One region of the Pseudoalteromonas sp. J2K-J031 genome, then DNA from elsewhere that is predicted to be linked to it. Evidence: predicted binding sites of a transcription regulator. Region 1 holds the regulator's gene; each other region holds the start of a gene.

What was found. The regulator sigma-54, encoded in region 1, starts transcription at its own class of promoters, with help from an activator protein. The targets are predictions, from matches to a motif close to GTTGGCACGNNNNTNGNNT.
Region 2: fliE (flagellar hook-basal body complex protein FliE) is a predicted target of sigma-54. The motif match lies at 5,877-5,895, and genes of this name have one in related genera.
Region 3: fliS (flagellar export chaperone FliS) is a predicted target of sigma-54. The motif match lies at 5,854-5,872, and genes of this name have one in related genera.

Annotation. Positions count from the first base shown of each region.
Region 1 covers NZ_CM200279.1:3,435,029-3,442,815, reverse strand. Annotated here, with positions in the region: gene mgtE (magnesium transporter) at 1-125, opposite strand, end outside; gene AC3KZC_RS15755 (HPr family phosphocarrier protein) at 248-520, opposite strand; gene rapZ (RNase adapter RapZ) at 522-1,367, opposite strand; gene ptsN (PTS IIA-like nitrogen regulatory protein PtsN) at 1,385-1,834, opposite strand; gene hpf (ribosome hibernation promoting factor) at 1,837-2,124, opposite strand; gene AC3KZC_RS15735 (RNA polymerase factor sigma-54) at 2,150-3,640, opposite strand; gene lptB (LPS export ABC transporter ATP-binding protein) at 3,703-4,428, opposite strand; gene lptA (lipopolysaccharide transport periplasmic protein LptA) at 4,425-4,925, opposite strand; gene lptC (LPS export ABC transporter periplasmic protein LptC) at 4,915-5,469, opposite strand; gene kdsC (3-deoxy-manno-octulosonate-8-phosphatase KdsC) at 5,466-6,017, opposite strand; gene AC3KZC_RS15710 (KpsF/GutQ family sugar-phosphate isomerase) at 6,017-6,988, opposite strand; gene AC3KZC_RS15705 (calcium/sodium antiporter) at 7,001-7,787, opposite strand, start outside.
Region 2 covers NZ_CM200279.1:2,650,245-2,658,031, forward strand. Annotated here, with positions in the region: gene fliJ (flagellar export protein FliJ) at 77-529, opposite strand; gene fliI (flagellar protein export ATPase FliI) at 542-1,870, opposite strand; gene fliH (flagellar assembly protein FliH) at 1,873-2,709, opposite strand; gene fliG (flagellar motor switch protein FliG) at 2,750-3,781, opposite strand; gene fliF (flagellar basal-body MS-ring/collar protein FliF) at 3,774-5,498, opposite strand; gene fliE (flagellar hook-basal body complex protein FliE) at 5,517-5,840, opposite strand; gene AC3KZC_RS11975 (sigma-54-dependent transcriptional regulator) at 6,029-7,381, opposite strand; gene AC3KZC_RS11980 (sensor histidine kinase) at 7,378-7,787, opposite strand, start outside.
Region 3 covers NZ_CM200279.1:2,661,415-2,669,201, reverse strand. Annotated here, with positions in the region: gene AC3KZC_RS12035 (class I SAM-dependent methyltransferase) at 1-525, shown strand, start outside; gene AC3KZC_RS12030 (nucleotidyltransferase family protein) at 535-1,581, shown strand; gene AC3KZC_RS12025 (Gfo/Idh/MocA family protein) at 1,590-2,597, shown strand; gene AC3KZC_RS12020 (acylneuraminate cytidylyltransferase family protein) at 2,594-3,310, shown strand; gene AC3KZC_RS12015 (SDR family oxidoreductase) at 3,297-4,109, shown strand; gene AC3KZC_RS12010 (hypothetical protein) at 4,127-5,068, shown strand; gene AC3KZC_RS12005 (hypothetical protein) at 5,077-5,385, opposite strand; gene fliS (flagellar export chaperone FliS) at 5,385-5,804, opposite strand; gene AC3KZC_RS11995 (flagellinolysin) at 6,010-7,787, shown strand, end outside.

The DNA of each region.
Region 1 (7,787 bases):
GCAATATCACACGGAGCCATATGTGCTAGCATGCGACGAACATGAACAAACATCCCGCTATTTAGTGCGCGAGTAATTTCGTGCAATCGAAGTTGAGTGTTGTCTAATTCTATCGCTTCAGGCATGGCGGCTCTTTCTAGTTGATGAGTGGGGTTGAATTATTACTTACTTATTGTTTATTTTTTAATTGTCGGCAAGTCTTTGATTTTAGCTCGGTTAGTATAGCGTAACTCGCTTGTTTAGTCAGTTAGTCTTGTTCGTTAAATTTATCAGCTATTAGATTGCCAATCGCAATCAATGCTTTTTCAGCATCAGGACCTTCGCACGTGACTTTTACTTCTTTGCCTTGGCTACTTTCTAATAATAATAAGCCAAGTACACTGTCTGCTTCTGCTGATTTTTGATCTTGCTCTAGCGTGATGGTTGCATCAAAACTTGTGGCAAGTTGTGCTAACACTGTCGCAGCACGAGCATGAAGGCCTAATTTATTTTGAATTAAAAAAGTGTTTTGACAGCGCATCCTATTTCTCTTGTTCGCGATGGTGAACTTTCACATTTTTGTGACTTCGGCTGAAATTATCTGCCAGAGTTTGAGCTAAATATACCGAACGATGTTGCCCGCCAGTACAGCCTATCGCAATGGTTAGGTAATTTCGATTATTACGCTCTAAATGTGGCAGCCAAGTTTGTAAAAATGTTTGAATTTGCCAAGTGAATTTGTGCACTATACTGTGGCTAGCTAAAAAGTCTTTTACTGGCTGATCAAGGCCAGTGAGGGGTTTGAGCATTGGCTCCCAATGTGGGTTGGGTAAAAATCTAGCATCAAAAACATAATCTGCATTTTTTGGGATGCCATGTTTAAAGCCAAATGATTCAAATGTGATGATCAGTTGATTATCTTTTTTACCTAGCACTCGCGCTCTAATGGCTTCAGCTAATTGATGAACGCTTAAATCACTGGTATCGATAATAATATCAGCTCTTGATACAAGTACATCAAGTAATTGTTTTTCTTCTCTAATTGCAGCATCAAGTGGTTGTGCATTCATAGAAAGGGGGTGTAATCGTCTTGTTTCTGAAAAGCGGCGAATTAACGTATTGTCGTCACTGTCTAAATAAAATAATGTTGGTTTAGCAAACTCAGGAAGATACTCTAAAATTTCATTAAATTCTTGTTGAATTTTTGGTAGGTTTCGAACGTCAATACTCACTGCAATTTTATCGTAGTTGTCAGATACACTGCGTACTAATGAAGGAAGTAAATTAACCGGAATGTTATCAACGGCGTAATAACCTAAGTCTTCTAAGACGCGAAGTGCAACTGATTTCCCCGATCCTGAACGGCCACTAATAATGATAAGTTGCACTGTATTCCCCTACTTGATTATGCTGCGTCGATGATTAAAAACAGTTCCTCGTCAGATTGCGCGGTCCGTAATTGCTTACAAAACTGTTTGTCGTTAAGTTTATCAGCTATTGCAGCAAGCGTCTTTAGATGGTTATGTGATTCTGCATCAGGTACGAGCAGTGCAACAAAAATATCAACGGGTTTGTTATCAATGGCATCAAAATCAATCGCTTCTTGATTGACGAGTAAAATAGCCAAGCTTTCAGTGATACCGGTTAGGCGACCATGTGGGATGGCAATGCCTCGGCCAATTCCTGTGCTGCCTAGTTTTTCACGGTTAAGTAATGCGGTTAAAATTTCTTGTTCAGATAGCTCAGGCAGCTTTTGATGCGCAAGCTCACTAATGTGTTCAAGAATACGTTTTTTGCTATGAAAAAGGACTGCAGCTTTGATGCAGTCCTTAGAAATAAAAGAATTTAATTTCATGATTAATGACGTGAATTTTTCTCTTTATGTTTAATAACCTGACGATCTAATTTATCAATTAGTGCATCAATGGCAGCGTACATGTCAGCATGTTCTGAAGTAGCAAATAGCTCGCCACCTGTTACATGTAATGTTGCTTCTGCTTTTTGAACTAGTTTTTCAATATCTAAAATAACATGCACGTTATTGATGTGATCAAAGTGCCTTTCGAGCTTAGCGAACTTGTTAGTGACATAGTCTCTTAAAGGTTCTGTAATTTCTACGTGACGACCAGTTAAATTAAGTTGCATAAGCATTTTCCTTCTATTAAACGCCTCAGATTAAACTTTTTCTCTGATTGGACGGGGGGATGGATAGCGATTCGCGATACTTTGCGATAGTTCGTCTAGCCACGTTAATTCCTTGTTCTGCCAATATATCTGCAATTTTACTATCACTCAAAGGTTTAGTTTGGTTTTCTGCAGCTATTAGCTTTTTAATGAGTGCTCGAATTGCCGTTGATGAGCATTCACCACCATTTTCAGTGCTGACATGGCTTGAGAAAAAGAACTTAAGCTCATAAATACCGCGAGGGGTATGCATAAACTTTTGAGTTGTGACACGAGAAATTGTTGATTCGTGCATTTCTACCATTTCAGCAACATCATTTAACACCATTGGTTTCATGGCTTCATCACCATATTCAAAGAACGCTTGTTGCTGTAGCACGATACAATTAGCCACTTTGAGCAAGGTATCGTTACGACTTTCAAGGCTTTTGATAAACCATTTTGCTTCTTGTAAATGAGAACGGATAAACTGACTATCTTCGCTCGATTTCACTGAGCGACTCATTGCCGCATATTGATCGTTCACTCTGATCTTTGGCATGCTATCTGAGTTTAGTTCAACTACCCAACGACCTTTAATTTTTTTTACCGACACATCAGGAATCACATATTCAGGTTGTTCAGTATTTATGCTGTCTGCTGGTTTTGGGTTAAGCGTATGAATGAGCGTCATGATTTCTTTAAGCTCTTCTTCCTTGAGCTTGGTTTTCTTCATAAGAGTTCGATAATCACGAGCGGCTAAAAGTTCAATGTGTTGTTGAACAATTTCTTTAGTTTGTGCAAGCCACGGAGTGTCTTTCGCAAATTGGTTAAGTTGAATAAGCAAACACTCGGGAAAGTTTCTTGCAGCTATGCCAATAGGATCAAATACTTGAATACGTTTTAATACTGCTTCAACCTCATCTAACTCAACGGCTAATCCATCACTCCCTTCACCAATACTTTCGCAAATATCTTCAGTTGAAAGTGTGAGATAACCATCGTCATTAATAGCTTCTACAATTGCAATCGCAATGGCTTCATCGGTTGGGCTAAAGCGAGTTAAACGCAATTGCCACATTAAATAGTCGTGTAAGGTTTCGCTGGTACTACCTTGATAAATGGTGTCGTTGTCAGGAGCTGAACCAGATGAAGATGTTGATGGGCCGGCACTAATATATTCATCCCAACCGACATCCATAGGTAGTTCATCAGTTAGCGAGTCTTTGTTTAACGCATCGGAACTTTCAATTTCAGCATCTGCTGTCGGTTCAAAGTCCGAATCATAATTCTCGTTTTGAAACTCTTGGTTTTCGTTATTTTCTGTTTCGTTGTTATATTCGGTTTCTTCAAGTTCCAGTAATGGGTTGCTATCAAGTGCTTCTTGAATTTCTTGTTGAAGATCTAAAGTGCTCAATTGCAGTAAGCGAATAGCTTGCTGCAATTGTGGGGTCATTGTAAGTTGTTGCCCAAGACGAAGTTGTAATGATTGCCTCATTGACGCCTAACAATCCTTTTAGTTATTAAAATAGATGGCACTTAAGTTACGAAGTAAACTAACTATAGCTTGAATTGTTCACCTAGGTAAACATCACGTACTTTTTGATTCTCGAGTACTTCTTTGGGTGTGCCAGTAGCGATTAATTCGCCATGAGAAACTATGTATGCTTTTTCACATACATCGAGTGTTTCTCGAACATTATGATCTGTAATTAAAACACCAATACCACGTTTTTTGAGATGGCGAATAATTTTCTTTATATCTATCACTGATATGGGATCAACGCCAGCAAAAGGCTCATCAAGTAGAATAAATTTTGGATCTGCTGCAAGTGCGCGTGCAATTTCAACCCGGCGGCGCTCGCCACCTGAGAGTGCCATACCTTGACTGTCTCTGATATGGCAAATATTAAACTCTTCTAAGAGGCTATCGAGGATCTCTTCTCGTTGCGTATGCTTTAAGCCTTTTCGAGTTTCTAAAATAGCCATCAAATTCTGATAAACGGTGAGCTTTCTAAATATTGATGACTCTTGCGGTAAATAACCAATTCCCAAACGTGCACGGCTATGCATAGGTAATAAAGTGATATCTTGATCATCAATAGTGATAAGCCCTTTATCACTAGGTACTAAGCCGACGATCATATAGAAGGTGGTCGTTTTCCCCGCCCCATTAGGGCCAAGTAAACCAACAATACTACCGGCTTTTACTTCAATGCCAACATTTTTAACAACTTGGCGGCCATTATAACTTTTGGCTAGCTGGGTGGCGGTTAATGTTGTCATTTTTTATCCTTTTCAGGAGACGTTAAAATGGTGCGCACTCGTTGGCTTGAGTTTTCTGATTTTTCTGCGCTAATAAGTTGCTGGTTTATATCATAAATGATGTTTTCAGCACTTATTTTTTGGCCACTTTGTGTAATGGATGCGTTACCTGACATTGTTAGTATTGAACTGGCAACATCGTAGCTAATTTCATTTGCGCTTGCTGTGATAACAGAACCATTTACTAAGGTTTCAGAGTATTTAGCAGGGGCACCTTTGGCGATAAGAAGTTGTTTGTTTTCACCAAGTTCAGCTCTGCGATAAGCTTCTAGGAAATCTGCTTTTATTGAGCGCTTGTCGTGTGTGATTTCGACATTTTGTTCAAAAATAATCACATTGCGTTTAATATCAGCTTTTTGGTTATCAGCATCAATAATAACTTTAGAGTCTAGCTTTGCTGCATGAGTAAATAAGCTTGCAGCTAAAAGTGTCAGGGTGAGTATGATTTTATTGGTCATAATAAATAGTCTGTGTATGGTTAATGAGTTCAATTATTTCTGACTCAAAGTTCGCAATAAGCCCTTTGCCTTTAATAAGGATGGATGGCCCTGAAATTTCTACTGGTTGTTCTGAAAGCATGGTGGAATTGGGAATATCTACTTCAATATAATTAGCTTTAATCTTTTGTAACATTGCAGTTTTATCTAGATTAACCGCCACGACATTTACTTCTAAAATGAGCTTTTTACTTTCGTATAATGTGGCTTCGGCTGCGCTTACTTCCCACACACCATGCTTTGAATAAAGCGTAAAAACAGGTGCTAAAAAATGGGTGAAACCAAGTTCTTGGTAGCGCTCCATTCTTGTTGCAGAAACTTTGTGACTGATTTGGCCATCACTATCAAATACGGTTTGCTTTAGCTCAGTTGCAATATAGTCTGGTTCTGCGACATCAGATTTTTTCAGCGTTATGTCTTGCTGAGGTTCGCTTAGATGGGGATACCAAAGCCAGCTCATTATTGCTAGAAATATAACACTTAAGCTAAGGCGCGTTAAATTCATGCACTCGTACCTTGAGTGGTTAATGAGTGACCTTGGCATAACATGAGTAAATCGGTCAATTCTCTAACGGCGCCATATCCACCGCGCATCATGGTTGTATAATGAGATATGTGTTTAATCACTGGGTGTGCGTCATTAACTGCAACAGCAAAACCAACCTTTTCCATTACTGGAAGGTCTGGACCATCATCTCCAATGTAAGCTATTTGATCATCGGTAAGGTTTAATGCTTGTTTTAAAGCATCATAGGCAATCAGTTTATTTTCTTGGCCTTGATATATGTGGGTAACAGTTAAGCTTTTCATTCGTTGCTCAACAATATTGGATTGGCGACCCGTTATAACAGCAACGTCAACGCCAGTATTAATTAATGCTTTAATGCCAAATCCATCTTTGGTATTAAATGCTTTTAGTTCTTCCCCGTTATTGCCTAAATAAATACATCCATCAGAAAAGACGCCATCTATATCACAAATCAATAACTTAATTGCTGCTGCTTTAGTGAACACTTGCTGGCTAATAGGTTGATAAAGTTGGTCAAAGGTCATTAAATAACTCCAGCACGCAATAAGTCTTGCATGTTAAGTGCGCCGATTGCCTGATTATGTTGGTTAACAATTAATAATCCATTAATGCGCTTGTGTTCCATGATATTGAGTGCTTCAGCAGCAAGCATATCACAGGATGCGGTTGTACACTTTTTTGTCATAACGGCTTGGATTGGAGTGGTGTGGATATCTATCTTCTGCTCCAAAATTCGGCGCAAGTCACCATCAGTAAATAGGCCCAGCAGTGTATCGTCTTTGCCTACAATAGCAGTCATACCCAAGCCTTTGGCTGACATTTCGATCAGTGCATCTCGAATAATGGCATCTGAATTGACTTTTGGCATTGCATTACCGGTGTGCATAAGATCTTTTAATGTAAGCAATAATCGACGCCCTAAACTTCCACCTGGATGAGAAAGTGCAAAATCATCAGCCGTAAAGCCTCTAGCCTCAAGCAAAGCAACCGCTAATGCATCACCCATAACTAAGGTTGCGGTTGTGCTCGCTGTTGGAGCAAGCCCTAAAGGGCAGGCTTCTTGTTCTACTTTAATGCAAATATGAACATCTGAGTGTGTTGCAAGGGATGACTGGGTATTGCCAGTCATGCCTATTGTTTTTGCACCTAAGCGTTTGATCACTGGAACGATACCAAGTATCTCACTCGTTTCACCTGAGTTCGAGATAAGTAAAACCACGTCATCTTTAGTGATCATGCCCAAATCACCATGACTAGCTTCACCAGGGTGCACAAAAAAGGCTGGGCTGCCCGTGCTTGCAAGTGTTGCAGCAATCTTATTGCCAATATGACCTGACTTACCCATGCCAATGACGATAATACGACCTTTGCAATTGAGCATAAGTTCACAAGCATGGGAGAAGTGGATATCAATGTATTGATTTAGTTGTTCAATTGCTTGTTTTTCAATTGCAAGCACTCGGGTTGCGCTAGCGATAAATTCAGGTTGTGACATGGAAATCAGGCCTTAAGCTACTTGAGAAAAAACAACGTATTGGTAGGCACAAAAGCTTAAAACTAATAAACCACCTTCAAAACGATTAATACGACGTGTACCGCGAATACTTAAGCTCATGGCAACCAAAGCAAAAGTTGCAAGCAGCATAATTAAAGAGTCACGACTGGCAGCTGATGGGTCAATGCCAGAAGGATTAATTATGCCTGCTAGTGACAGCACCGCTAAAATATTAAAAATGTTCGAACCAATAATATTACCCAGTGCTAGGTCATCTTCTTTTTTAAGCACGCCAGCAATACACGCAGCTAATTCAGGTAAACTTGTGCCAATAGCAATAATTGATAAGCCAATGACTAAATCGCTCAAACCAAAAAACTTTGCAATATCAACAGCTGAACCGACCAAAAAATGTGAGCTTATTGGTAACATAATCATACCTACCACTAACCAAGCAATCGCTTTGATATTACTGACACCTTGCGGTACGTCATCACACGCTTCGGCGACAAGTGGGTCATCGATATCTTTTTGGCGCATAGAAATAAAAATTAAACCGCCGATAAAAATTGCAAATGCTACCATTAGTGCATAGCCTTCAGTGGCTGAAAAGTAGTTATCAGATAAAACATACCAAGCCGCTAAAGAGACTAAAATGAGCACCGGCATTTCGCGTTTTAAAATCCCTGAAGAAACGGTTAGCGGGCGAAGTAAGGCTGTTAAGCCTAAAACGAGTAAAATATTTGTGATGTTTGAACCAACCGCATTCCCAACAGCGGTATCGGTTTTGTCGGCTAAT
Region 2 (7,787 bases), 780 kb from region 1:
CCCCAAACATTCCTAGTCAACACACCGAACTTAATGCTGTTTTTAGTCAGCGGCTATTGGAATTTATTAGCAATTTTCAGACCAGAGTTGCTTTTTTAAGGCGCATAAATGCATTAGAGCTGTATTCATCCAACATTTTTTGCTCATCTTTTTGTAATTTTTGTTGAGTTTTCACATCTTGTTTTTCAATTAATTTAGCTATCGCAGATGTTTTTGTTTGCTGTGTTAACCACAAGGACTTTCGCTGCTCAACAACTTGTTTGGCGGTATTAATTACTTGGTTTTGCTGCACCATTGCCGATTCAATTTTAGCAATAAAAAGTTGAAACTGATTAAATTTATCGCTCCCTAGCCCCTGCTTTCCTCGCTCATGCAATTGCTTCATATAATCGAGGCGAAAATCCGATAGACCTGTCAGTTTATTTTGGCTATCAAGTAAATATTGCTGTGCTTTTAAGTATTCAGATCGACGCGCATCTTCTTGATCTTTATTTATTTTAAGGACTAAGTCTAATTGTCTGCTAGCCATTTATCACCCCCCCTACGCTTGCCCTAATAACCACGCCAAACCGCTTAATGACTCATCATATGGGATCACTTCTTTCATGGTTTGCTGTAAAAAGCCATTCACCATCGGCATCATTGAAATCGATTTATCTAAAATAGGATCGCCCCCCTTTTGGTAAGCACCTAAGGTAATTAAATCTTTATTTTGCTGATACAAAGAGTAAACCTGTTTTAATACACGAGCTTGTTGCATGTGCGCTTCTGACACCACTTGCGGCATTACCCGTGAAATTGATTTTTCGATGTCAATAGCAGGGTAATGACCACTGTCGGCAAGCTCACGAGAAAGGACAATATGGCCATCTAAAATAGCACGGGCTGCATCTGCAATGGGGTCTTGCATATCGTCACCTTCAGACAAAACGGTAAAAAAGGCGGTGATAGAACCTTGTCCTTTGCCACCATTGCCGGCACGCTCAACCAAAGCAGGTAACTTAGCAAAAACCGAAGGGGGATAGCCTTTAGTTGCTGGAGGCTCCCCCACAGCAAGGGCTATTTCACGCTGCGCCATGGCATAACGGGTTACCGAATCTAACAACAATAAAACATTTAAACCTTGATCGCGAAAATACTCAGCAATGGTGACCGCGGTTTCACAACCTTTTAAACGCATTAACGGAGATGAATCCGCAGGTGCGGCCACGACGACTGAGCGTTTACGTCCTTCATCTCCTAAAATTTCTTCAATAAATTCTTTTACTTCTCGACCACGCTCGCCAACCAACCCCACGACAATAACATCAGCTGAAGTCCCCCGAGTCATCATGCCAAGTAAAACAGATTTACCGACACCACTGCCCGCAAAAAGCCCCATTCGCTGACCTTGACCTACAGTAATCACCGCATTAATTGCTCGCACACCCACATCCATTGGTTGTGTGATAGAACGTCGGGCTAATGGATTAATCGCATTTTGTGCAAATTTAAGTTTCTTTTCAGCTTTAATAGCACCTAAACCATCAATGGGTCGACCAAGACCATCAACCACTCGACCAAGCAAGCTCATGCCAACGGGTAATCCGGCCTCTTTTACTTGAGGAATTACACGTGCTCCTGGCAATACGCCAGATAACGCATCGTTGGGCATAAGGTAAAGAATGTCACCATTAAACCCGACCACTTCAGCATCAATAAATCCATTTAAGGTTTCGATTTGGCATTGGCTACCAACCGGCGCTTTCACACCTTTGGCTTCTAAAGTAAGACCTACAACGCGGGTTAAACTCCCTGCAACAGCGGGAGGCACTTTACGAATGTGTTTATGATATTGCGAAATGTTGTCTAGTAAAGCCGATTTTTGCATGCTTATTCGTCGTGTTTTTGACGGTCGATTCCTGAATTATGCAAAAAACTATCCAAGGTTTCACTCATGCGATATTTAACCGTGTAATCAACCGATGAGTTAGGCGTTTTAACAATGCAGCCACCTTGGGCAATGCTTGGCTCGGCTTTTAAATACCAGCCTCGCTTTGCTATTTCTTCACTACCGTAGCTTTGTTCCACTAATGCAATATCTTCAGGGTGAAGCTGTAATTGTATCTCGGGTGTATTATGCGGCAGTGCATCCATACACTGCTTTAAGGTTGCTAAAATTGCTTGCGGGTTGGTTTTTATTTCAGTAAATACGATTGCCTCTGCAAGTGCTACAGCAAGCTGCACCAACTGTTGCTCAACCGTTTCATCATAATCACGCAGCGGTTTATGCAATGAATCTACCAGCGATTGTAATGCTTGTAGTTTTTCATCAACCAATGGCTTTGCAAGCTCAAGCCCTTGCTCTTTGCCTTGCTCTAGCCCTTCATCAAATCCTAATTTCAAACCATCAGACTTGCCTTCATTTAAGCCAATAGCGTACCCTTCAGCATGACCTTGAGTCATGCCTTCATCAAAGGCATCTTGCCTGATCTGTTCGATTTCTTGCAAGGTTAATGGTGCGACTTCTTGCTCAACTTCAGGTTCAGGTTGAGCAACAGCCTTAGGTTTATTTTGATACTGTAATTCTAGCGGGGTGCCAAAAGCAGTCGAGCGCCCTTTTGCCGTGTGACGCTCATCTTGCACTTCAGGAATAGGCCAGTTTTTTAAAAGCTCACGAACCGCTTCTTCTGATTGAATTTGCTGACCATTTAAAAAGCGGGGGCTCATGCAATTTGTCCAAAGTAAATATTGTTGTTAAACAATGTCATTATAAGAACTCCTCGCCACCGCCGCCACCAAGCATAATTTCGCCTGAATCAGCTAATCTGCGTGCAACGGATAAAATTTCTTTTTGTGCAGCTTCTACTTCGCTGATGCGAACCGGACCCATAGCTTCAAGGTCATCGGCCAGCATTTCGGCTGCACGTTTAGACATATTTTTAAGAATTTTTTCTTTCAGGTTCTCATCAGCACCTTTAATAGCTTTCATTAAAATATCTTGCTGCACATCGCGTAAAATGGCCTGAATACCGCGATCATCCACATCGAGTAAGTTTTCAAATACAAACATTAAATCTTGGATTTGCTGCGACATTTCTTCATCATGCTCTCGAATTGAATCCATTAACTGGCCTTCAATATTCGTTTCTAAGTAGTTCATGATGTCAGCAGCTGCTTTTAAGCCGCCCATTTTAGCCGCTTGCGCACCTGCTTGGCCTGCAAATTGTTTTTCCATAATTTCGTTTAATTCTTGCAATGCGGCTGGCTGTACTTCTTCTAAATTGGCAATTCGCATCGTTAAGTCTAAACGCACTTTCTCAGGAAATTGCGAAATAATCTCGGCCGATTGTTCAGGATCTAAATAGGCCAATACAATTGTTTGAATTTGTGGATGCTCATTACGTATGATATTCGCTACTTGTTTTGAGTCCATCCATTTTAATGAGTCTAGACCTTTAGCACCTGACCCCATAATAATTTGATCAATTAGGTTCGCCGCTTTTTCTTCACCTAAAGCCGCTGTAAGCGCTTTACGTATAAACTCTTCCGATTGGAAACCAATTGTACTAAAGCTTTGTATTTGCTCAATAAACAAACGGTGTACCGCACTGATTTTGTCTTGACTTAAGTCAGACAAACTCGCCATCGCCATCCCCACTTTTTGCACTTGCTTGGGTTCTAAGTGTTTTAGAATTTGCGCTGCATCTTCTTCAGAGAGACTCAATAACAAGATCGATGCTTTTTCTACCCCATCGAGCTTATCGACATCAAACCCTTTTTTTTCTTCTTTATCAGTCATCTTCAGTCAACCACGCTTTTACTACTTGAGAGGATAGTTCCGGTTCATTTGCTACTAAAGCACGTACAGCTTTAAGTAAATCTTCATCGCCATGTAAATCTGGTAACTGTAAGGTACCATCAGCTGAGAAACCAATCGCTGATTCATCAAATGTTTGGTTTAGCATATCCAACGTACTATCACCAATATCAACACCAGAGCTCATCGCATCATCATCATAACCTTCCAATGTATCATCTGGGTAGATGAGTTTCTTAAGCATCGGTCTAACAACAGCAATAATTAAAACGATAATGACCAAGGCACCCATCACTAAGCGTGCAATTTTGAAAAACCAGGGCTGCTCCCACATAGGTACTTCGGCAACATCTTCAATATAAGGTTGAACAAACGGTACGGTGACCACTTCTAATGCATCGCCGCGCTGCATATCAAAACCGATACCACCTTGTAACAAGCGACGAATATTCGATAGTTCTTGCTGGCTACGAGGTTCTCGAGTCGCTTGCTCCCCTTCAGCACCTGGGGTACTGTTGTAATTAATTGCCACAGAGACACTAATGCGTCTGATCACGCCAGTTTGTTGGCGCTTGTGAGAAATAGTCGTGTCGAGCTCATAATTTCGAGTCGCTTCTTTTTGATTACGACTTGGCGCGCTGTTTGATGCGCTGCCTTGCCCGGCTTTTTCAGGAATAGATGAATTAACGGGTGGCTGATTAGATAATGCACCTGGAATACCCACAGCTAAGCCGCCAATGTTATTTTCTTCACGGGTCATTTCACTGCGAACAGCGGGTAAGTCTGGATTAAAACGTTTTTGTGTTTCTTCAAGCGAGCTAAAATCCATCACTAAATCGACTTGCGCGGTGTAATTACCCAAACCGACAACGGGGATCATAATTGAATCTATTTTTTCGATGTATTCTTGTTCGCGCTTACGCTCAACCTCGTATTCTTTACGAGAACGTGCCGCTAATGAGTTTTGTGATCCTGAATTAAGTAACCGACCATTTTGATCCGTCACTGTGACACGTGAAGGCTCTAAACCTTGTACTGCAGAGGCAATAATATCAACTATAGAATCCACTTCTTCGCCATTTAAAATGCGGCCACGTTTAAGGGTTAAGACCACAGTGGCTGATGGGGATTTTTCTTGGCGCGCGAAGACGTTTTCTTTAGGTAATGCTAATAATACTTTTGCCCGTGCTACATTTTGTAATTCTTCAATGGTACGTGCAAGTTGTTGCTCACGACTATGTTTTAACCGTTCACGTTCAAGACGTTGACTGACACCAAAACCCATATCTTGCATTAAAATATCAGTGCCCGAGTTAGGCGCTTGATCAATCCCTTCACGTGCCATCATCAATTTGATATTTTGATACCCAGTTTCAGGTACGTAAATCGTATTGCCTTCAAGCTTGTAATCGACTTTTTGTGCATCTAAAAAATCAAGGGTTTGGATAAGTTCATCGGTTGGCATTGTACCAAGTGGGCGCATGTCAGGCTGGCGCGCCCAAATAATGATGAATACAGCAATGGCCACACAAATGGTCAAAGCAATAATGAGCGTCATTTGACGTAGAACATCAACCCCACTTAGCGCACCAAGAAAGCCTGATTTTTGCTCTTGTTCTGAATCGCTTGGGCCATCACTGGAGATCATGCCACCTGAATTGGCCAGTGCGAGATCAGTTGATTGATTATCTTGCGTCACAATTTTACTCCATCACACCTAAACAGGCATATTCATAATATCTTTATAGGCTTCAACAAGTTTGTTACGTACTTGTACTGTCGCCTCAAATGCAACTGATGACTTTTCTGATGCGATCATCGCTTCTGCTAATGAAACACGGCGGTCGCCCATTTCAACTGCAGTTACTTTAGTTTTAGCATCTTGTTGCAGCCCACTGACGGTATCGATTGCATTGCGTAGCAAACTACTAAAATCAGCGCTTGATGAGGGTTCGGTAGGTAAACGATTAGAAACATTTTTACCTGCTTCCATCGCAATTGATTGCATTTCTTGTAGGAGTGAATTGCCTGATATGTTCATTGTTGTCTCGTGAGAATATCTAACTATACTCTTCAAAAGCAAACATCATACCAACTTAATTAATCATTTAATTACAGCAACTTAACGTTAATAAAAGGCACTCTTAGTTAAGCTGACAGTATTTTGACAAGAAAGAAGCCAGCAACAGCTGGCTTCTTTCTTTGACTCTAAACACGTTATTGACGATCTTAACTTGGCACCGCGATTCCTGCATCACGCATTTTAGCCAGCTTGTAACGTAACGTGCGAGGGCTTATCCCAAGCTTATCTGCCACATCTTTACGGCTGCCCTGACACGCTTCAAGTGTTTCTAAAATAATCTTATTTTCTTGATCTTTTAGCTCGTCTTTAAAACTACCATTGCTATTGCTCTCAACAACCATAGGCGTTGCAGTTGCGCTGACTAATTTAGGCCTTAAGCATTCAAGGTAAATCGCATCTTCATCAATAATACCGTGGTGCTGTAAAATTAACGCTCGTTGGATGACATTATCGAGCTCACGCACATTACCCGGCCATTCATGCAGATATAATTTATCTTCTGCAGCTTCGGTTAACGTTGGTGCACTCGTTTTTGCTTTTTGACAATGGCGTTCAATTAAATGTTTTGCTAAAGGCAAAATATCTTCTGGTCGGTCTTTAAGCGGTAGCCACTCTAACGGAAAGACATTTAAGCGGTAATATAAATCTTCGCGAAATAGCCCATCGGCGACTGCTTGTTTTAAATCACGATTACTCGTTGCAAGCACCCGAACATCGAGCTCAATAATTTTTCGACTTCCTAAACGCTCAACTTCACGCTCTTGTAGTACACGAAGTAATTTTGCTTGAAGGCTTAAATCCATTTCGGTGATTTCGTCGAGTAAAATAGTGCCTTTTTGTGCTTGCTCAAATTTACCAGGACACGCTTGAATTGCGCCGGTAAATGCCCCTTTTTCATAGCCAAACAAGGTTGATTCAAGCATATTTTCAGGAATTGCTGCACAATTTATCGCAACAAAAGCCTCGTCAGCGCGAGCTGAATGGTCATGAATAAAGCGCGCTAAAACCTCTTTACCAGAACCACTTGGTCCCATCACCATTACGCTTGCATCAGAGCGTGCCACTTTTTGTGCTAACTCAAGTAACGCTAAACTACTTGGATCAGCAACCACAGGGCCATCCGTTTCTTTCTCTTTTTCAGGAAGATAACGGCTGACCATATTGAGTAATACTTCTGGTGCAAAAGGTTTCGCCATATAGTTAATCGCGCCTAAACGCATGGCTTCTACCGCATCGTTAATGGTGGCATAGGCCGTCATCATCAATACTGGTAGGTCTGGATAATTAAGCTTGATACTTTTAAGTAAATCAATGCCCGACATCCCTCCCATCTGCACATCGCTAACCACTAAAGACACTTTGTGCTTTTTAAGCGTCATCAAGGCATTTTCAGCGCAATCGGCTGCAATACAATGAATGCCAGCCAGCTCAAGTGTATCGATGAGTGCTTCTTGTAAACCTGCATCATCCTCGACCACTAAAATTGTATTTTCGTTCATGACTCCTCCGATCCAACTGTGGTTGGAAATACGGGTATATGGATATTAAACGTGGCACCTTGGTGAGGATTATTAACTAAACTGACCCGACCTTGATGACTTGTTGCAATTGAATTGACTACCGCTAATCCAAGGCCAGTACCTTGGCTGCGAGTAGTAAAAAAAGGCTCAAATATTTTTTGTTGTAAATCCAGTGGCACACCAGGACCATTATCGCTAACTGAAATAACGACGCCATTCTCAACGCTCGGATCCCTCGAAGCTGATAAAACAACGTGCGCGCCTTTACCAATAATTTGCACGCTATTGTGAATTAAATTACCTATAGCCCCTGCCAGCGCAGTTTTATTTCCCGTAATCTCAATATCTGGTTCTGGTAGCTCAATAATCAAAACAGCGTGGTTAA
Region 3 (7,787 bases), 770 kb from region 1:
GTTGGCTGTGGTCCGGGCGCTAATATTTGGTATTTAGCCCGTGAAGGGTTTTCGGTTTATGCCGTAGAAGGATCTTCGTCTGCAATCACAAAAGCACACAATCGTTTAGCCCTTGAAGTACCCAATTGGCAAGGTGAACTTAAAGTCGGTGATTTTTTAAACTTACCTTTTGCCGATGAGAGCTTTGATGCTGTAATCGATATTGAAGCAATTAGTTGCAATGAATTTGATGATTCAAAAAAAGCGTATGCAGAAATCGCCCGAGTATTAAAAAAAGATGGTTTATTGTATTCACGTACCTTTGCTAAAGGTACGCTAGGTGATGAAACCGGCGAGAAGATCAGTTACAACTGTTACCTGCCTGCCGTTGGGCCTATGTCAGATACTGGTTGTACGCGTTTTACTGCTGAAGATGATTTACCCATTTTATTTGCTGATTTTTCAAGTTTTAAATATGGCTACCAACAAAATGGTGACCGCGATGGTATTTTCACCAAAGAGTGGACAGTAACCGCAACTAAATAGGTGATTGATATGATTACATCTCTTGAGCAGGCTATTTTGCCATTAAACAGCACAATGCAAGATGCAATAAATGCATTAAACATTTCAACGTTAAAAATAGTGTTAATTATCAATGACCAGCAACAGCTTGTAGGGGTGATCACCGATGGTGATATTCGCCGTGCAATTTTAGCCCATCATGGTTTGAGTTCGGCGGTTGATTTGATTATGTCTCATAAACCGGTTACCGCGTATAAAGGCGATAGTGCAAGCAAAATCAAGCACTTGCTAGAAGTGAATAAATTACTACACATCCCGATTTTAACTCAAGAACAACGCATTTTAGGGATTGAAACCCGAGACCATTTATTTGGTGTCGGTAAGCTGACTAATCCGGTATTTATTATGGCCGGTGGTTTTGGTACGCGTTTACGACCGTTAACATCAAGTTGCCCTAAACCTTTGTTAAAAGTTGGCCGAAAGCCAATTTTAGAAAATATCATTGAGAGTTTTTCTAGTTTTGGTTTTGAGCAGTTTTATATCTCTGTGCATTATAAAGCTGACATGATTAAAGATTATTTTGGTGATGGCGCAGCGCTTGGTGTTGCAATTGAATACATTGAAGAAAGCACACCACTTGGTACTGGGGGCGCGCTTAGTTTATTACCCGATGTATTTGAGCCTGTTATTTTAATGAATGGTGATTTATTAACAAAAGTCGATTTTTCTGAGTTACTCGCTTATCACCAAGAAGAAAAAGCAGCGATCACCATGTGCGTGCGCGAATATGAGTTTCAAGTACCGTATGGCGTTATTCAATCTGAAAATAACCGTGTGACGAATATTGTTGAAAAACCAGTCGAAAAATATTTTGTGAATGCGGGGATTTACGTTATTTCGCCAGAGGTTATTCAAAAGTTAAAAATGAACGAATACCTTGATATGCCTGATTTAATAAATGCATGTTTAGCCAATGAAGAGCGTATCTCGATGTTTCCAATTCATGAATATTGGCTTGATATTGGTAGAATGTCTGATTTTGAGCGAGCGCAAAGTGATGCGATTAACTTTTTTTAATGTCGCCTATGTATAACGTACTTGTAATTGGATATGGCAATATTGCTAAGCGTCATATTAATAACCTGATTGCATTAGATGCAATTGTGCAACTGACAGTATTGCGCAGCTCTAGTGCTGCGATTGATGATTATCCCATTGAATATCAGCAAATATCGACCTTACCATCCAGCGACCTTTTAAAAGGGCGTTTCGATTTTTGTCTTATTTGCTCACCCACTAATAGCCATGTTGACTATGCCCAGCAGTTACTTGCAGCAAATATTCCTTGTTTGATTGAAAAACCTTTGGCTATGAATGCAGCTCAAGGTTTTGAGTTGTTAAACACCGCGCAACAGCAAAGCACCACTGTACAAGTCGGTTATAACTTGCCTTTTACTAAAGGGTTTGAACATGTTCTAGCAATATTACAGCGTAAAGAGCTTGGGGCTATCTGGCGAATTGATGCCGCAGTCGGCCAATATTTGCCAAATTGGCGACCGCAAAAGAATTATCAAGTTGCGGTGTCGGCCAATTCAGCCTTAGGTGGGGGTGTATTACTTGAATTAAGCCATGAACTTGATTATTTACTGGCACTTTTTTCGCCCGAAAAAATAGCGGTGCAGGCTACATTATTAAACCATTCGATTTTAACTATGGATTGTGAAAACCAAGCTGTTATCTCGGGTTGTTTTACTTTTGCAGATGGTTTGCAAGCGGCAATTATTGTTAAGCTTGATATGTTGCAATATCAACCTAACCGTTATTTGCATGTATATGGTGAGCAAGCTGTATTGCGTTGGGACTTAATTACACAGGAACTCGTGCTTTGTAAACGAGATGGGCAAGAGCAGATGATTGATATTAAAGAGGATCCAAATCAGCAATATATCAATCAACTACAGCACTTTTTAACAATAAAAAGCCAAGCCAATATTAAGTCATTGACTAGTGCCTATCAAACAATGCGATGGATTGATGCTATTAGGCAAAGTGCTGAGCAATGCCATACAGAGTATCTGGAGTTAACAAATTGAACCCTAAAAAAGTAATAGCGTTTACGTTTGCAAGAGCTGGCTCTAAAGGCATTCTCAATAAAAATATTAAGCCTTTATGCGGGCGGCCATTGATTGATTACGCAATCAAATTAGGCGCAGCGCACCCTTTAATTGATGACATCTATGTCTCTACTGATGGAAAAGATATTGCGGCGACTGCAATTGAATCTGGAGCAAAAGTCATTGATCGTCCGGCACATTTAGCAGCTGATACATCGAGTGAATGGCTTGCGTGGCAACACGCTGTCGAGCAATTGGTACAAAATAATACCATGGCACTTGATGATGTTTTTATTAGCTTGCCTGCGACCTCACCACTTCGTGAGGTAGAAGACGTCACCAATGCACTGACGCAATTTATCGCAAGTGATGCTGATTTAGCGCTTGGGATCACAACGGCAGATCGCAGCCCTTACTTTAATATGGTGGTGCAAAATGAGTCGGGGTTAGTTCAATTAGTGATCAATGAACATCAGTATATTAGAAGGCAGGATGTGCCAGTTGTTTGGGATATTACCACTGTTTTTTATGTATCAACGGCTCGTTTTATTTTAGAAAATGCTGGCGTTTTATCAGGTAAAACGTTGGGGATTTTTGTGCCAAAAGAGCGTGCTATTGATATTGATACACAATATGACTTTGATATCGCTGAGTTTTTAATGAGTAAAAAGGTAAAAAATGAGAACGCTTAATCAGCTACAAGATTTGACCGATTGCTGGGCTTTAATTACCGGTGGGGCGGGACATGTTGGTAAAATGGCTTGTCAAACGTTGCTTGAACAAGGTGCTAACGTCATATTGCTCGACCGCCACCATGATATGTTAATTGAAGCTAAAAACAGTTTTATTTTATCAGGCAATCAAAAAGTTGAAGTGATTGATTGCGACTTAGCAAAAGAAGACGCTATTCGAAAAGCAATCTCTGAAGTTGCGACAATCACATCTGGTCAATTACATGTTGTTATCAATAACGCAGCTTTTGTTGGCACAGACAAATTAACCGGCTGGTGTGTGCCTTTTGAGCAGCAATCGTTTGAAACCTTTAATGCCTGTATTGATGTGAATTTATCCGCGCCATTTTTAATTTCTCAATTGTGTCTACCGCTTTTAAAAGCACATGATCATAACGTTAAATCGATTATTAATATTTCGTCGATTTATGCGCTTGTAGGCCCTCAAATGCAAATGTATGAGGGAACTAATATGGGCAACCCCGCAGCTTATGCAGCAAGTAAAGCGGGTTTAATGCAGCTGACAAAATGGATGGCATGCACTGTTGCTCCTGATATTCGTGTTAACAATATTGTGCTAGGTGGTATCTTTAGAGGCCAAGATCCTGCATTTTTAGAAAAATATCATCAACGTGTCCCTCTTGGTCGTATGGCAACCGAAGAAGATGTCAAAGGAGCAATCGCGTATTTAAGTAGCCAGTTATCAAATTACATGACAGGGCAATCGTTGATTTTAGATGGTGGCTGGACAGCCCATTAATTCTTAAGGTACATATTATGAATCACACATTAAATGACTTAGTTACTATGGTTGATGCTGATTTTTATCGCAGTTACGCCGACTTAAACGAGCAAGATGATAAGGCTACTTTTTTTTATCATATCCCTAAAACAGGTGGGATCAGTTTTTATTACGCACTTCATTTATCGGCCCTAGGTCAAAATAAATTAAATTTAGCGCATACCGAAGTGATTAAATATGATGAGGAACAGTTTTTTGAGTACGCAAAATCATTACCTTGTGATAATAAAACTTTCTATGCCAGCCATTTCAGTTATCCAGAGCACCAAAAATTTGATTCAAATATGAATATCATGACGTTAGTGCGAGAGCCACTTAAACGGATAGTCTCAAGTTTTACTTATTATTGTATGCGCCATCAAATCACCCCTAATACTGAGGATTTCATCGCTTTTTATAACGATGAAGCCAATCAAAATGTGATGACTAAACAACTGATGGGTGAGGTGCCTGAACAATGTAACCACACTGAATTTGGCCGACGGGTATTTGATCATCTACAGCAGCACTTCACTTTTTTTGGCACTACTGAGCATATTTCACTTTTTATCGAATATTATTTATCAAAATTGAAGCTTTCAAATGTGCTTATGCCAAGAATGAATGAAACATCGCCAGCATATTCATTTGATGCCAGCGCGTTTATAGAAGATGTAATGGCACTCAATCAAGCTGATAATATGTTATATAGCTTGGTATGTCAGTCACCTAAGTTGCCAGATCTTTCCTCACTCCCAGCGAATTCTATTTCAAATTTAACTACAGTGATTGCCACCGAAGATAAAGATGAAGGCTCAAAAGCGAAGGGGTTAACCGGTAAAACACAAGAAGTGCACATGCTTTTAAATAATTTGAAGCAACACTTTAAAGATGAGTCAATTACTATAAAAACCAATGAAATTATAGGTGTGTATTAACTCTGGGTTTATTTATTAACTTGATATTTTTTGACCGCTTTTAACGAGTTTTTATGATTAACCACAGCTTGTTTTAATTCATTTAAAGCAAGCTGTGCGTTTTGATTTATGCCTGTGGCATTGTTTGCTAATAGTTTTAATTGAGGTAAAAAAGTGGCTAAGTCATCACTTGGCTGAGAAAAAAGAACTTGTAAGGTTGATAAGCGCCGAGTATCGAGCGCTTGTATGACGTCAAGATCGCTGTGTTTTATTGCTGTTTGAATGTCGAGTTGAATTTTTTGTAACTCATTAATCAATTGGATAATAATTGAAGACATTACGCACCTACAGCAGATTGTTGCTCTAAATATTGGTTACGAATATCAAGTGGAATACTGTTCCAGCCTTCTTTAATGGTTTTAACGATTTCTAAAATTTCATCAATCATTTCTTTTGAATTATTCACGTTTGCTTGTACTAAATGAGTTTGTGAAAACTCATATAAACTATAAAGATTGTTAGATATCTCGCCGCCTTTTTCCATATCTAAACTGTCTTGTAATGCCCCAAACAATGAAATGCTTTCGCCAATCATAATGCCTTTATGCTCGTAATCATTTCGATCTATATAGGCTTTTGCTGCCGTTAACTTTCCAATAATGCTGGTAAATACAATATTAATAAGCTCATACGGGTTTGCATTTGCTGCCCCATTAATTTTCATATCTTTATATTTTTGGATTGATAATCTTGACATGGTTCACCTGTATTTTTTTTAAATATCCCTAGATCTAATGCATAAACTTAAGCACTTTTTGTGCCAAAAAGTAAGTTTTTCATCCATCCATGTAAACTTATCGGCTTAGATAAAAAATAATTTAGAAAAAAATATAAAAAATACTTCAGTAATTTTTAATTGAGCCGTTACTAACATATTAGATTGTTTTTTGTGCAGGCGGTATATGAAAATTGCAACCAACACTGCAGCTTTATATGGTCAACGAAGTTTGAGCAAAGCGACGGCTGGCTTACATTCAGCAATGGAAAAGCTATCATCAGGTCTTCGCATTAATTCTGCCAAAGATGATGCTGCAGGGTTACAAATCTCCAATAAGCTCACGTCACAAATAAATGGCATGACAGTCGCAACGCGCAATGCAAACGATGGTATTTCGATGCTACAAGTTGCAGAAGGTGCTCAACAAGAAATCACCAATACCCTACAAAGAATGCGAGATTTAGCAATTCAAGCTGCTAATGGCACTTATTCACAAACTGACCGCAAAGCAATTAACGAAGAATTTATTGAGTTAAAACGTGAAATTAACCGCATTAGTGACGCGACGAGTTTTGGCTCAAAGAAATTATTTCAAAAAGCTAGTGGCTCTTTAGTGGATACTGTAGAGCGTGATATGGTCAAAGCGCTGCAGCGTACTTGGTTATCAGAATCGGAAGATATTATTCAAAATCAGCTAGGTATAATTGGCCAAGGCACTTTAAAAATAGACTTAGAATATGTCGATGGTAAAGGCGGTAGTGCCGCATATGTGAAACCTGCTTATTTAGATGGAAAAGCGGTGCAAATGATTATGGTCATTGATAAAGGTGACTTTGCGACCTCAGCTGATATACATGATGATTCAAACTTAGCATTAAATGAAACCCTATTGCATGAAATGGTGCATGCCACTATGGCCTCCAATTTTGAATTAACCAATTTACCACTTTGGTTTATTGAAGGAACCGCAGAAGCAATTCGAGGCGCTGATAACCGAGTTGCACAAGACAGCGCTGGGCTTGGGCTAAAAAATATTATTGATGATGGGGCTGCGGGTGGCAATAATAGTCTCAAAGATTTACAAGGCGTTATGCCTTTTAGCCCTTCAACAAATGCCGAAGTGGCAGCTGTTTACTCGGGTGGATATTTGGCAATGCGCTATATGTATGAAGAGATTGGTCAAAACGGTCTGAAATCTTTAATGAGTGAACTGACGACAGGGCAAAGCTTTGATGCATCTCTAAATACAGCCAGTGGCTCAATTTGGAGCAATGAAGCTGATTTTTTTACCGATATGATGACTACCGGTGAAGATCCACTTGATGCAACCAAAACTCGATTACAAACCTTTGTTGAAAATAAAATGGATTTAACCAACCTCGACAATGGCGCTTTAGGTGGTAAAGATGCTTCGGCAGGAGAAGAACGTGAAAACACGATGCAAGGCACTGGCAGTGGGCGCTTAGATGGTTCAAAGGGCTTCCAAGAGTTTTTAGTATTGGATGATAATGATAATTCAACATCTGATTTTGATACGGGCGCTACTTACGATAAGCCAGGGGGTGGTCAAATCCGGTTGCAAGACTACGAAACCCAAGTGCACGGTGCTGGTGGTGAGTACATTAATTTACAAGTAGGTGCTCGGTCGCAACAAGTTATTGGCTTTACTTTGGGAAGTTTTAGTACAGAAAATCTAGGCTTGGAATATACCGAATTAGTTGACCAACCACAGTTTGCTATTTTTGCAATTGATGATGCGCTTACCATCGTTGATAAACAGCGCGCCTTAATGGGCGCAAGTATGAATCGACTTGATAAAACCATTAATAATTTAACAAATATTATTGAAAATGCATCAGCAAGCCGATCTCGTATACGAGATACCGACTTTGCCATTCAAACCGCAGAACTGACAAAAATGCAAATTACACAACAGGCAGCCACCACATTGTTAGCGCAAGC